3 regions of the Candidatus Pantoea multigeneris genome follow, and region 2 is predicted to be linked to each of the others. Evidence: riboswitches for the same ligand, from Rfam matches in the RefSeq annotation. Region 2 holds a riboswitch; each other region holds the start of a gene.

Region 1 (4,214 bases), on a different contig from region 2:
CCTCCGCCACATTGCCCGGCAGCAGCGGTTTGATCACCGCTTCAACCACTACGTCAGGATTCCTCTCTGCCACCGCGCGTTGCGCACAGAGCGCTTTTGGCTGGCCGATATCTGCCAGGGTGAATAAGTTTTGCCGGTGTAAATTATGCTCTTCAACGACATCGTTATCGTAGAGGCGAATAAAGCCCACCCCGGCACCCGCGAGCAGAGGTAACAGAGACGACCCGAGGCCACCCGCACCGACAATCAATATCCTTGCTTGTGCCAGCTTTTGCTGCCCGGCATCGCCGACTTCTTCCAGCATCACCTGACGCTGATAGCGTGCGTGGCTCATGACCCAAACTCCGCCAGACCGAATAATGGCGTTGAAGCCGCAGCCATATCCCGGCGTTCCATCAATCCCGCTTCATGTGCAGTCAAACCCGCCTGAACCGCCTGACCAAAGGCCGTCGCCATGGCGACAGGATCACGTGCTTTTGCGACTGCGGTGTTCAGCAGAATCGCATCAAATCCCATTTCCATTGCCTGTGCGGCCTGGCTGGGCGCGCCAATGCCCGCATCAATAATCAGCGGCACATGCTTAAACCAGTTTCGCATGGTGCGCAGGCCTTCGATGTTACGTAATCCCTGACCGGAACCGATGGGTGCGCCCCACGGCATCAACACTTCACAGCCCGCTTCCAGCAGTTTTTCCCCCAGAATCAAATCCTCTGTGGTGTAGGGGAAAACCTGGAAATCTTCGCGACACAGAATACGTGCGGCTTCGACCAGCGCGAACGGGTCGGGTTGCAGCGTATCGGCGTGACCAATCACCTCTAACTTGATCCAACGCGTGTTGAATACCTCTCGCGCCATATGCGCCGTCGTCACCGCGTCTTTGACGGTGTGGCATCCTGCGGTGTTAGGCAGCACCCGTTTATTGAGCTGCGTGAGCAGTTGGCGAAATGCTCCCCCACCTTCACCTTCACGCCGTAAGCTGACGGTGATGATATCTGACCCGGAAGCCTCCACCGCCTGCTGTAACACCGCGGGTGAAGGATAACCGGCAGTACCAAGCAGCAGACGTGACTGTGGTTGATAATCGTAGAACATGGCTCAACCTCCCTGCATCGGCGACAGCACTTCCAACTGCTGCCCCTCAGCCAGCGCAAAATCTGCGTAACGGCTGCGTGGGACAAACTCGCCGTTCACTGCGCTGGCAACACAGCTGGCATCAATATTTTGCTCCAGTAATAACGCCGCGAGCGTCATTGCGCCGGTTTCTACCGGTTGCCCATTCAGTTCAATTTTCACGCCAGATTCTCCTGGGATAATTTTTGCATTAATTGTTCAGCCATGATTGGCGCTAACAAAAAACCGTGACGGTACATGCCATTCACGTGGAAGACGCCATCTTCATAGCGTACCTGTGGCAGATTGCAGCGATAAGCCGGTCGTAGGCCGGTGTTGCTTTCAATCACACGCGCTTCTGCCAATGCGGGATGTAACGTATACGCCGCACTCAGTAACTCCATCATCGCGCGTGCACTGATAACACTGTTGTCATCACTTTCGACCATGGTCGCTCCCAGCATGAATCGCCCCCCTTCTCGCGGGACCAGATAACAGGGGAAACGGGGATGCAACAGGCGAACAGGACGGGAGAAGGACACTTCACTGGACTGCAGGATAATCATTTCACCGCGCACCGCGCGCAATTCTGGCTGGGCCTGACGGGCATGAATACCACGGCAGTCAATCACCCTGCCGGTAGCAGGTCCGCTGTGGAAATTCACGCCTGAAGCAATCAGTTTTTCACGTAGCGTAGTCAGAGCAATGCGAGGATCAAGATGGGCTTCACCGGCAAAGAACAGTCCGCGACTGAAGCGTTTTTCCAGAGCAGGCTCCAGCGTTTCTGGATCAACCCACTGATGCTCACGCGTCATAGCAGCGAAGCGGTCCAGCTCGCGCGCATCGCGGGGTGGAGCCACTACCAGCGTCCCCTGATGTTGAACACCGGGGATCCGGTCAGCCCACCAGGCGGCACTGTGTTGCCCCCACACAATCACTTCTTCAGGCGCGCTTTCCGCTTCGCACCAGGGGGCCAGCATGCCGCCCGCACACCAGGAGGCGGGCTGATGATCGCTGGTGATCACTTCCAGCTTTTCTCCGCGTTCCGCCAACAACGTGGCGACACAAAGCGCGCTTACGCCATTGCCCAAGATTGACCAGTGGCTCATGGCAACACCTCTGGCTGTAAGGTCTGAAAATGTCGGGAATTTTTCACCGTGGCCTCATGATAAAACAGCTGTGAGACCCGTGATACATCGTGGAATAAGCGAGAGAAGTGGCATGGCGTGGAGGCGCGTGCAGCAGTACAAACGGCGCAAAATGCCTGTCTTCCTCCGCCAGTATCAACTGGGTCAGGTTCTAAGGGTCGCTGAACCGCGCAGATGCGCTACCAGCCTCTCAGTCTCTTGGGCGAGACTCCCCTGACGCCCCTAGTTGTAGTGTAAGCGGTGCTGCGCCGTCAAGAATTTTCCCGCAAACCCTACCCTGTGTTGAACACAGGGTATACTCTGCTCCATTGTGCTAAACGCAAAGAACCTGCCCTATGAAAATGCCTGACCTGAATTTACTTATCGCGCTGGATATCTTACTGGAGGAAGGCAGCGTGGTGGGTGCTGCCCGTAAAATGAATCTCAGCCCGGCGGCGATGAGTCGCACCCTGGGCCGGATCAGGGAAACCCTGAAAGATCCCATTTTGGTGCCCGCAGGCCGCAAACTAGTGCCAACACCGCGCGCATTAGCGCTACGCGAAGAAGTCAGACTGGCAGTGAGTCAGGTCAAACACTTGCTGACCCCGGACAGCGCGATTGATGTGAGCTTACTGGCACGCCGTTTTAACGTGCGGGCGAATGATGTTTTTGTCGGGCTCTATTCCGGCCGCCTGCTGGAGAAAATGGCGCTGGAGATGCCGCTGGCATCACTCTATTTTTCCGCCGAAGAAGATAATGTCGATGGTGACGTACTCCGTCGGGGAAATGTTGATTTGTACATCAGCGCTTCACGCCCCCTGGGCGCGGAAATCCGCGTTCAACCCCTGTTTACCACTTCCTTTGTCGGCATTGCCCGTGAAGGTCATCCCATCTTCGATAATCCTATTAGCATGGAAAGTCTCACCCAGTGGGAACACATTGGCGTGTCCAGACGTGGAAAATTCTCCGGCCCCATTGACGATGCATTAGCGGAAGCAGGCTTGCAGCGCAAAGTCGCTCTCGTCGTCTCCACGCCCTTTACCGCGCTATTTGCTTTGCAGGATTCAGATCTGCTGTTGCCGCTGCCTGAACATCTGGCCCGTCACGCGCAGGCAGCAGGTTTACGTATTCGGTTATTTCAACTGCCGATTGCGTTGCAAACGGTGCTGTTTACGCAAGCCTGGCACCCCCGCTTTCAGCAGGACCCGGCGCACCAGTGGCTCAGACGCACCATCCACAGTTTATGCAATATCGATTGAGCCGTGCGTTTAACGCAATCATCAATTCCAATCATGTCACTTTCCATCATGGATAACGCTGCCTAAAGTACCGCTGCACACACTTTAGAGACAGCAAAATGAGTGATACCCCCTTATCCCTACGTCTGGTGCGACGGCTCAGCGCACTGGATATCACCACGGCACACAGCACCTACTTATTCCGATCGCTGCTGGCTGCCTGGCTGGCGCTGGTGACAGCCTATCAGCTACAACTCGAATCCCCGTGGTCAGCCGCCTCTACCGTACTGCTGGTGATTAATCCCATTCAGGGCGCGGTTATCGGTAAAGGCAGTTGGCGTATTCTCGGCACACTTTTAGGAATGGTCGTGTCGGTGTTGCTGTTGGCATTTTTTGCCCAACAACCCTGGTTCTTTTTAACTGGCTTCAGCCTGTGGCTGGGTTTTGCCGTCGCTGGAATGACCCTACTGCGGCACTTCCGGGCCTCTGGCATGGTGGTTGCCGGATATACCGTGGGTCTTGCCACTTACGGTGCGTTGCAGCATCCCGAGTTAACCTTTGAGCAAGTGATCGCACGCGGTTCAACCGTGGTGGTCGGTGTCGTTTCTCTCGGCATTGTCACCGCCTTATTCAGCCGCCGTAGCATTACTGCGAAGGTGGACAAACAGCTAGCCCATCTGACACAAGCGTGTTTTGAGGCGATCAGCCTCTCCTCCACTGAAGAGTTTTCGTCCCGCCG
Region 2 (4,214 bases):
CCCAGAAGCGCGGGCAGGCGTACTATTTCTTGCTGCTCCAGGCTGACGAGCAAACTTTCAAATCCATCGTGACTACCGTTTCCTTTTCTCAAAGGAATACAGATTATACTATGCGGAACATGTTCACCTACAGGATTATCATTGATCCCTACCAGATACCCCTGGGATCTTCCATTGAAAAAGTCAGATAATTTCTGTTTTTCTGACTGACTGATATGGATATTGTAGGTTTTAGTGTAATGGTCGATATTACTGATGTTTTTTAGTTCATCGATCCGCTTGTTTAATCTGCCATATGAACCAATAAGATAACTGGCATCATATTTTAAGTTGTCAACCTGAGCGATGAGATTCTGCTCCCAGTTACTGGTTTTGATTGATATTTCTTCAATGAGCTCACGAATGTCTTTATCCAATATCAATGCATTCATGTCGCTATCTGTAGGGTTCCATTTCCGATAAAAAGCAACCGCTTCCGCAAATGTTATTCGTATGGATTTTTTTGCATCGGAAAAGTTATTTGCATTCTCCCATTTTATCTCCGCATAATCGCTGAAGGGGAATAGACGTTTAATAAACATTTCAGATCGCGTCATTCTCTTGTTAATAATAATGTAAATAAGAGATTCGCTATTCAGTTTTTTATTGGTGTCATCGAAGTAAGATTTGTTTTTTTCTTTTTCAGCCAAGGAGATCATTTCATTTAAGTAATTAGAGAATTTAATTTTCCAGTTAAAAATCTCCGGAGATGAATTCTTTATATCCACGAAGGTCAAATGCTGTTGGATGTTGTTCATTTCTTTGGTTATTTTGTTTTCTTGTGACCATTTTTTTATTTTTTTATAAATTTCACCATCATAGTGGCTTGTTCGATTGTAGTTTTCATCATTAATGTTACGTATTTTCTTCAGGGTTGATTTGTTTATCATTTTAATATTGACCTGATTGGAGTAGCCATGTAATGCATCTACTTCTAATATATAACTTAATGCATGAATAAAGCCGTCGCCAAGAAATGTTTTCTGCCAGGATTCACGTTGATTGAATTTTTGAATTTTACTTAATGATGAAAGGTAATTTGTTTTATCGGAAAATATAACGTCAATAATTCCTTTTATAATTTCATTGCGAAATTTTTCAATTTGCCCAATCAGCCCAATATAGTGCGTTACAGCAAGTTTATCCATGAGGTATAAAGCATCAGGTTTATTAATTTTTTTCCTTTCCTCTATGTGTGATACATATAACTCAGTCATAACCTCGAGTTGATATCCTATAAGATGGTCAATTTTTACTTGCTCCTGTTGCACTTCGATTAAGGATCTAGTGCTATGGATTTTATCTCGGCTTAATTTTATTTGGTATGCTATATGATTTAGCATTACAGACAGCATGGATTTTTTTTCATGGTGTAAAATCGTTGTCGTGTTTCCTGGGGTAGCGGTGCTAAATTTACCATGTAACAATATATTATCGCTAATGGAGTCAAAGCTCTTTTTAATTGGGTCTGGTAGTTGAGTGAAAGATCTCACGTTTAACATGGAGGTTTTTTTTAAGTAATCGCCGTAATATATGTTTTTAATAACATTAGTTTCATCTCTTTTGATATAGGAATACTTTTTATAAAATGCATCGGTAATATTTCTCTTTTTTATGAATGTTTTTTCTTGCTCGTCAAGAAATTTAACACAGCCATGAAATATTTCCCTTCTGCTTAATTTAAACGTCACGGAAGTATTGAAATGTAATTCACCACCAATGGATTTTTTTATATCCTGCAATAGATTACCGGATCGACGTATGTTTTTTAACATAACCACTGGGGCATGCAGCTCTTTCCATTTATTTTCTGATATTGTTCTAAAAAATCTGAAGATGAAATTTACATCTTCAGTTGAATTACTCCGAGGATGTGTTGAGTTTATGTTGACTGAATCTCCATCATTAAATGTAAATTTAATGATATGTGATAAGCCGGGTGCGGGGGATCTTTTCTTCCGCAGGTTGTTAAAATCAGAGGGGTGGTTAAATTCATTGTCCGGGTAATTTTCAGGGTGCTTTTTTGTGAATTTTATTTCATTTTCAAAAAATGGTGCGCTGCTCACATCAGAAATTTTCACAATTGTTCTCCTGAGTTATATGACTTAATCTGCATTCATCAATTTTATTTCAGTTATTTTGTTATAAAAAAAGATCAGAGGTTCATTTTTTGCGCAGCAGTGTTTACTGATTTTTTACCGCATATAGCGGTAAGGGTTGATGCGAATCAGGCTGATGACTTGCGCGACGCCTTGTCCTTACCTTATGCTGCTGGCTGTGAATTTGACTCGGGGTGCAGCCTCTTTTGGGAAGCTGCTGAGAAACACCCGTTGAACCTGAACTGGATAATGCCAGCGGAGGGAAGTCAGATGCCTGTCCGCATCTCTCTTCCTGCCTCTGGTCAGGAGCCTGATTACCGTGTCGCATACCCCGCTTTCCTCTGCGCAACTCGCGCAAACGCTCGTGTTGTTACGCCAGCAGGCACCTTTAGTGCACTGTATGACCAATGATGTGGTCCAGACGTTTACTGCTAACGTGCTGCTTGCTCTCGGGGCTGCGCCTGCCATGGTGATTGACGCTGAGGAAGCCGCACAATTCAGTGCTGTTGCCAGTGCACTTCTGATCAATGTCGGGACGCTGACGGTGGATCGCCGTGATGCGATGCAGCGAGCGATAGTCTCAGCCGATCAAGCGGGTACACCCTGGGTACTTGACCCGGTAGCGGTGGGGGCATTGAGCTTACGTACTGCGTTTTGCCAGCAGATTTTGGCAGCTAAGCCTGCGGCTATTCGCGGCAATGCTTCTGAGATTCTGGCGTTGGCCCAGCAACAAAGCGGTGGACGTGGCGTTGACAGCCTGCACACTTCTGACCTGGCTATTGAGGCCGCGCAGGAGTTGGCAACACGCTTTAGCACTGTTGTCGCCGTCACAGGGGAGGTTGATTACATCACCGATGGCACCCGTACGCTGGCGGTACCGGGGGGTGATGCGATTCTGACGCGCGTGGTGGGCACTGGCTGTGCCCTGTCGGCCGTGGTGGCCGCATGCTGCGCACTACCTGGCGATCGCTTACAGCATGTTGCCAGCGCCTGTGCCATGGTCGCCCGTGCGGCGGAAGTGGCTGCCTCTCGTAGTCAGGGGCCGGGCAGTTTTGCCGTGGCGTTGCTGGATGGCTTGTGGTCACTGAATGTAGAGGAAGCACAATGAAGCGTATTAATGCCTTGACGATTGCCGGCACCGATCCCAGCGGTGGGGCTGGCATTCAGGCCGATCTAAAAGCTTTTTCTGCACTGGGTGCCTATGGCACCAGCGTCATCACGGCGCTGGTGGCGCAGAATACCCGTGGAGTGCAGTCGGTCTACCGCATTGAACCTGACTTTGTGGCAGCACAGCTGGATTCGGTGCTGGATGATGTGCGTATTGATAGCGCTAAAATTGGCATGTTGTCAGAAACCGCGATTGTTGAGGTGGTTGCCGAACGGCTGAAAAAAGTCCGCCTGCCATTCGTGGTACTGGACACCGTCATGGTGGCAAAAAGTGGCGATCCACTGCTCTCACCCGATGCGGTTGCCGCCGTGCGCGAGCTGTTATTACCGCAGGTCTCGCTGATTACCCCTAATCTTCCTGAAGCCGCCACGCTGCTGGGCACTGAGCATGCGCGTAATGAGCAGGAGATGTTGGCACAGGGAGAAGCATTAATCGCGCTGGGTTGTGAGGCAGTGCTGATGAAAGGGGGCCATTTAAGCGACGGTGAAAGCCCTGACTGGTTGATTACTGCGGCAGGCTCCCAGCGTTTCACTGCACCGCGCGTCAATACTCGCAACACGCACGGCACGGGCTGTACCTTGTCTGCGGCCCTGGCGGCGTTGCGTCCGCGTCATAACGACTGGGCGCAGACCGTGGCTGAAGCTAAAGCCTGGTTGCAGCAGGCGTTAATGCAGGCCGACTCACTGGAAGTCGGCCATGGCATTGGCCCCGTTCACCATTTCCATCAGTGGTGGTAACCCCCTGAGGTGATTTGCGCGGCTTGCGACCTTACGCCAGTAAAGGGCAGTGAGGTGGCAAGCGGCAACTCACTGCATCTGGCATCACTTCAAGCGTAAATTCGCGCCCGCTCAGTGGCTCACCATCGAGGTTAAACGTCATTTCATGGGGTGAGCGGATCGTCAGTTTAC
Region 3 (4,214 bases), on a different contig from region 2:
ACGTCGAGATCTTCCTGCCCCAGATGGACACCATAAGCCTGGTGGCGCACCGCGAGCTGCCAGTAGTCATTGATAAACAGCCGTGCCTGATACTGTTTGCCCAATGCGATGGCTTCCCGGATCGCCGGTTCGACATCCTCATCCTGACGATCTTTCACGCGTAGCTGGATCGTGCGTACGCCAGCTTCTAGCAGGCGGGCGATCCATTCAACGCTGTCCACAACCGGATACAGTCCCAGGACTGGTGCGGTGGAGGGAAAAGGGGCACTCATACTTATTCCTCGTTTAGGGCATCGGCTGGGTGATACAGCTCGCTGCCGCGACTGCGAAACGCATCGGACATCCTTGCCATGCCAATTTCGATAGGTTTTGCCGCAGCTTCCTGCTGCGCTGCATATTCACGGACTTCCTGCGTAATCTTCATTGAGCAGAATTTGGGTCCACACATAGAGCAGAAATGTGCCACTTTGCCAGATTCTTGCGGCAGTGTTTCGTCATGATAGGCGCGGGCAGTGTGCGGGTCGAGTGCCAGATTAAACTGATCTTCCCAACGGAATTCAAAACGCGCTTTGGACATCGCGTTATCACGAATTTGCGCGCCCGGATGGCCTTTCGCCAAATCGGCGGCGTGGGCGGCAATTTTATAGGTGATCAGCCCTTGCTTCACATCCTCTTTATTCGGTAAACCCAGATGTTCTTTCGGGGTGACGTAACACAGCATGGCACAACCAAACCAGCCGATCATGGCGGCACCAATTCCTGAGGTGAAGTGATCGTAGCCAGGGGCTATGTCAGTGGTTAACGGGCCAAGGGTATAGAACGGCGCCTCATGGCAATGCTCAAGTTGTTCCGTCATATTGCGGCGGATCATCTGCATCGGCACATGTCCCGGCCCCTCGATCATCACCTGAACATCATACTCCCAGGCAATCTTTGTCAGCTCTCCAAGCGTATGCAGCTCGGCAAACTGTGCTTCGTCATTGGCATCCTGAATGGATCCAGGACGCAGGCCATCACCCAGTGATAGCGAAACATCATACGCCGCGCAGATTTCACAAATTTCGCGGAAATGCTGATAGAGGAAACTCTCTTTATGATGTGAAAGGCACCACTTCGCCATAATTGAGCCGCCACGAGAAACAATACCAGTCAGACGTTTGGCGGTCATTGGCACATAGCGCAGCAGGACTCCGGCATGAATAGTAAAGTAATCGACGCCCTGTTCAGCCTGTTCCAGCAGAGTATCGCGGAACACTTCCCAGTTAAGATCTTCCGCTACGCCGTTGACCTTTTCCAGCGCCTGATAAATCGGCACTGTACCAATAGGAACGGGGCTGTTACGCAAGATCCACTCTCGGGTTTCATGGATGTAGCGACCGGTTGAAAGGTCCATCACGGTATCCGCGCCCCAACGGGTTGACCACACCAGCTTTTCTACCTCTTCTTCAATGGAAGACGTGACGGCAGAGTTTCCGATGTTAGCGTTGACCTTAACCAGGAAATTGCGACCAATAATCATGGGCTCAGATTCGGGATGGTTAATGTTGGCGGGGATAATTGCACGTCCGGCGGCCACTTCCTCACGCACGAACTCAGCAGTGATATTCTCGGGGAGATGCGCACCGAAGCTGTGACCCGGATGCTGTTGCAGCAGCACTTCACCACGAATCCGTTCGCGACCCATATTTTCACGCAGCGCAATATATTCCATCTCCGGGGTGACGATGCCGAGGCGAGCGTAATGAAGCTGTGTCACGCAGCGTCCGGCTTTTGCCCGGCGAGGCTGTGGCAGATGTTCAAACCGCAAATGGTCTAAGCCATCATCGGCTAAGCGTTGTTGCGTGTAGACCGAGCTGATCTGCTCGAGAGTTTCACTGTCATCACGCTGTGTTATCCAGCGTGCGCGCAGCTTATGCAGTCCACGATGGACATCAATCTGCGCATCAGGATCGCCATAAGGCCCCGCGGTGTCATACACCGGCACTGCCTCGTTATCTTCAAACTGAGGCTCACTTTTACTGCCGCCGACCAGTGTCGGGCTGAGCTGAATCTCACGCATAGGCACGCGAATATCAGGCTGGCTACCGGTGATCCAGATACGTTTAGAGTTAGGGAAGGCCGATCCGCCTTTGAGTGAGTCGATAAATTCTTGCGCCTGGGCGCGCTGTTCACGGCGGTTTGTTTTCGATACAGACATAGCAATTTCCATCTAAAAGGGAAGTTTGCTTGTCCGGAGTCCGGAAGGAGTAACAGCAACAGCAGGCGATAAAGTGCCGCTGCACTGATGAATTTTACTCTTGTTCCCTTCGCAGGTATTAGCCTGATCAGGTTCCGCGGATCCCGAATTAACGGTCTCAGCCCCGGGGGGCACTCCGACAAGATAAAACGCTCAGGCCTTAGCGCTGAACGACTTCGCGTTGATACTGCAAAGCCCCTTCAGCATAAAAGGCCTTTTTAATAATAACAAGCATTTTACATTTGCTGTTTTTTAAGCTGGGCGTGCCATATCGTTTGCATTGGCAACCGGGGCACTTGCCAACTGATTATCCCAGGCCAACTGCACGAGCTTATCTTCCAGCGTAAAGCGGGCTTCCAGTACTTCTCCCACTTCTGAAAGTGCCTGCTGAAAAGTCATGCAGTTATCATCAGTAATCGACTGCTGCAGATGACCGTCATACAGCTGCATCAAATGTTCGGTGTTGCGTTCCAGCTGAGGATAAATTTGCGCAGCAGCAATCAATGGGCTGTCGCCTTGCATCTCACTGATGATGCGCTCATAAACACTGAAGTGGCCCGCTGAGAGGTAATCCACCAGCCCGTGACAGAAGCTATCCAGCGCTTGTTCATCCAGCGCCGTTAAGGACTCTTTATTGGGTTTAATACCGACAAGATGATAGTACGACACCAGTAACTGGCGGCGGGCTTCCAGCCACGCATCGACCAGTTCGTTACTGCCACCTACGCGATCGGTCAGGTCATTTAACTGGTTAAGCATTAGAGGCTCCGGATTGTTTATTTTCCCGATCATTGCAGAGTGCTGGCGCAGTGCTATCTGCTTGCCTGCAACCCAAAATAATTAGGGTATAGTGATTTACACACTAACATCAGGACTTCAGCGTCAACATACGACGCATAAGGATGACGATTTATATGCAACGTGAGATCTCAAGCGTAGACGCTGGATGGTGGGTTGTCAGCCAGGAAAACAAACTTTGGCTGCCGCATGGTGAGCTGCCGCAGGGGCCTGCAAGTGCATTCAATTTAGTGGGAAGTCTTGGCATGCCTATCGGCGAGTGGCAAGGCGAAACGGTATGGCTGGTGTGTGAATCCCGCCCTGACAATATGGCTTCAGCACGTCAGCTGATCAATGAAGATGTGAAACTGTTTCAGTTGGCGGGCCGTGGGGTGCAGCTGGCGGAGTTTTATCGTTCGCATCGCTGGTGTGGCTACTGTGGTCATGAAATGCACCATAGTAAGCGTGAGTTTGCCTGCCTGTGTAGTCACTGTCGTGAACGCTATTACCCACAGATCGCACCTTGTGTGATTGTGGCTATCCGGCGTGGGGATGAAATCCTGTTAGCCAATCACACTAACCATCGTAACAATGTTTATACCGTGCTGGCCGGCTTTGTCGAGGTGGGTGAGACGCTGGAACAAGCGGTGGCGCGCGAAGTGATGGAAGAGAGCAATGTGCAGGTAAAAAACGTGCGCTATGTTACCTCTCAGCCCTGGCCGTTCCCTCAATCACTGATGACGGCGTTTATGGCTGAATATGCCGGCGGCGATCTCAAAATTGATGGTAAAGAGCTACAGGATGCGGGCTGGTATCGCTTTGATCAACTCCCTCAGCTACCACCGCCAGGCACGGTTGCTCGCCGATTGATTGAAGATACTGTCGCCATCTGCCGCGCCGAGAGTTCATGAAAATGCTACACTGCGCGTCTGAGACAGAGAGAGCCCAAAAATGAGTGAACTGAAGAACGATCGTTATCTGCGTGCCCTGTTACGTCAGCCGGTGGATACCACCCCAGTATGGATGATGCGACAAGCAGGCCGCTATTTACCGGAATACAAAGCCACCCGCGCTGAAGCCGGTGATTTTATGTCGCTGTGCAAAAATGCTGAACTGGCCTGTGAGGTGACGCTGCAACCGCTGCGCCGCTTCCCACTGGATGCGGCAATCCTCTTCAGTGATATTCTCACCGTCCCCGATG

What was found. Region 2 has a riboswitch for thiamine pyrophosphate ahead of thiM (hydroxyethylthiazole kinase). Riboswitches for the same ligand answer to the same signal wherever they lie in the genome.
Region 1: another riboswitch for thiamine pyrophosphate. It lies ahead of F3J40_RS11485 (FAD-dependent oxidoreductase); the one in region 2 lies ahead of thiM (hydroxyethylthiazole kinase).
Region 3: another riboswitch for thiamine pyrophosphate. It lies ahead of thiC (phosphomethylpyrimidine synthase ThiC); the one in region 2 lies ahead of thiM (hydroxyethylthiazole kinase).

Annotation. Positions count from the first base shown of each region.
Region 1 covers NZ_VWXF01000004.1:140,984-145,197, reverse strand. The annotation lists gene F3J40_RS11500 (ThiF family adenylyltransferase) at 1-334, opposite strand, end outside; gene F3J40_RS11495 (thiazole synthase) at 331-1,092, opposite strand; gene thiS (sulfur carrier protein ThiS) at 1,096-1,293, opposite strand; gene F3J40_RS11485 (FAD-dependent oxidoreductase) at 1,290-2,219, opposite strand; TPP riboswitch at 2,363-2,483, opposite strand; gene F3J40_RS11480 (LysR family transcriptional regulator) at 2,594-3,496, shown strand; gene F3J40_RS11475 (FUSC family protein) at 3,595-4,214, shown strand, end outside.
Region 2 covers NZ_VWXF01000006.1:14,360-18,573, reverse strand. The annotation lists gene F3J40_RS14645 (hypothetical protein) at 1-2,120, opposite strand, end outside; TPP riboswitch at 2,319-2,419, shown strand; gene thiM (hydroxyethylthiazole kinase) at 2,458-3,246, shown strand; gene thiD (bifunctional hydroxymethylpyrimidine kinase/phosphomethylpyrimidine kinase) at 3,243-4,043, shown strand; gene yegS (lipid kinase YegS) at 4,075-4,214, opposite strand, start outside.
Region 3 covers NZ_VWXF01000019.1:14,869-19,082, forward strand. The annotation lists gene thiE (thiamine phosphate synthase) at 1-272, opposite strand, end outside; gene thiC (phosphomethylpyrimidine synthase ThiC) at 275-2,197, opposite strand; TPP riboswitch at 2,285-2,385, opposite strand; gene F3J40_RS24335 (Rsd/AlgQ family anti-sigma factor) at 2,489-2,995, opposite strand; gene nudC (NAD(+) diphosphatase) at 3,151-3,924, shown strand; gene hemE (uroporphyrinogen decarboxylase) at 3,965-4,214, shown strand, end outside.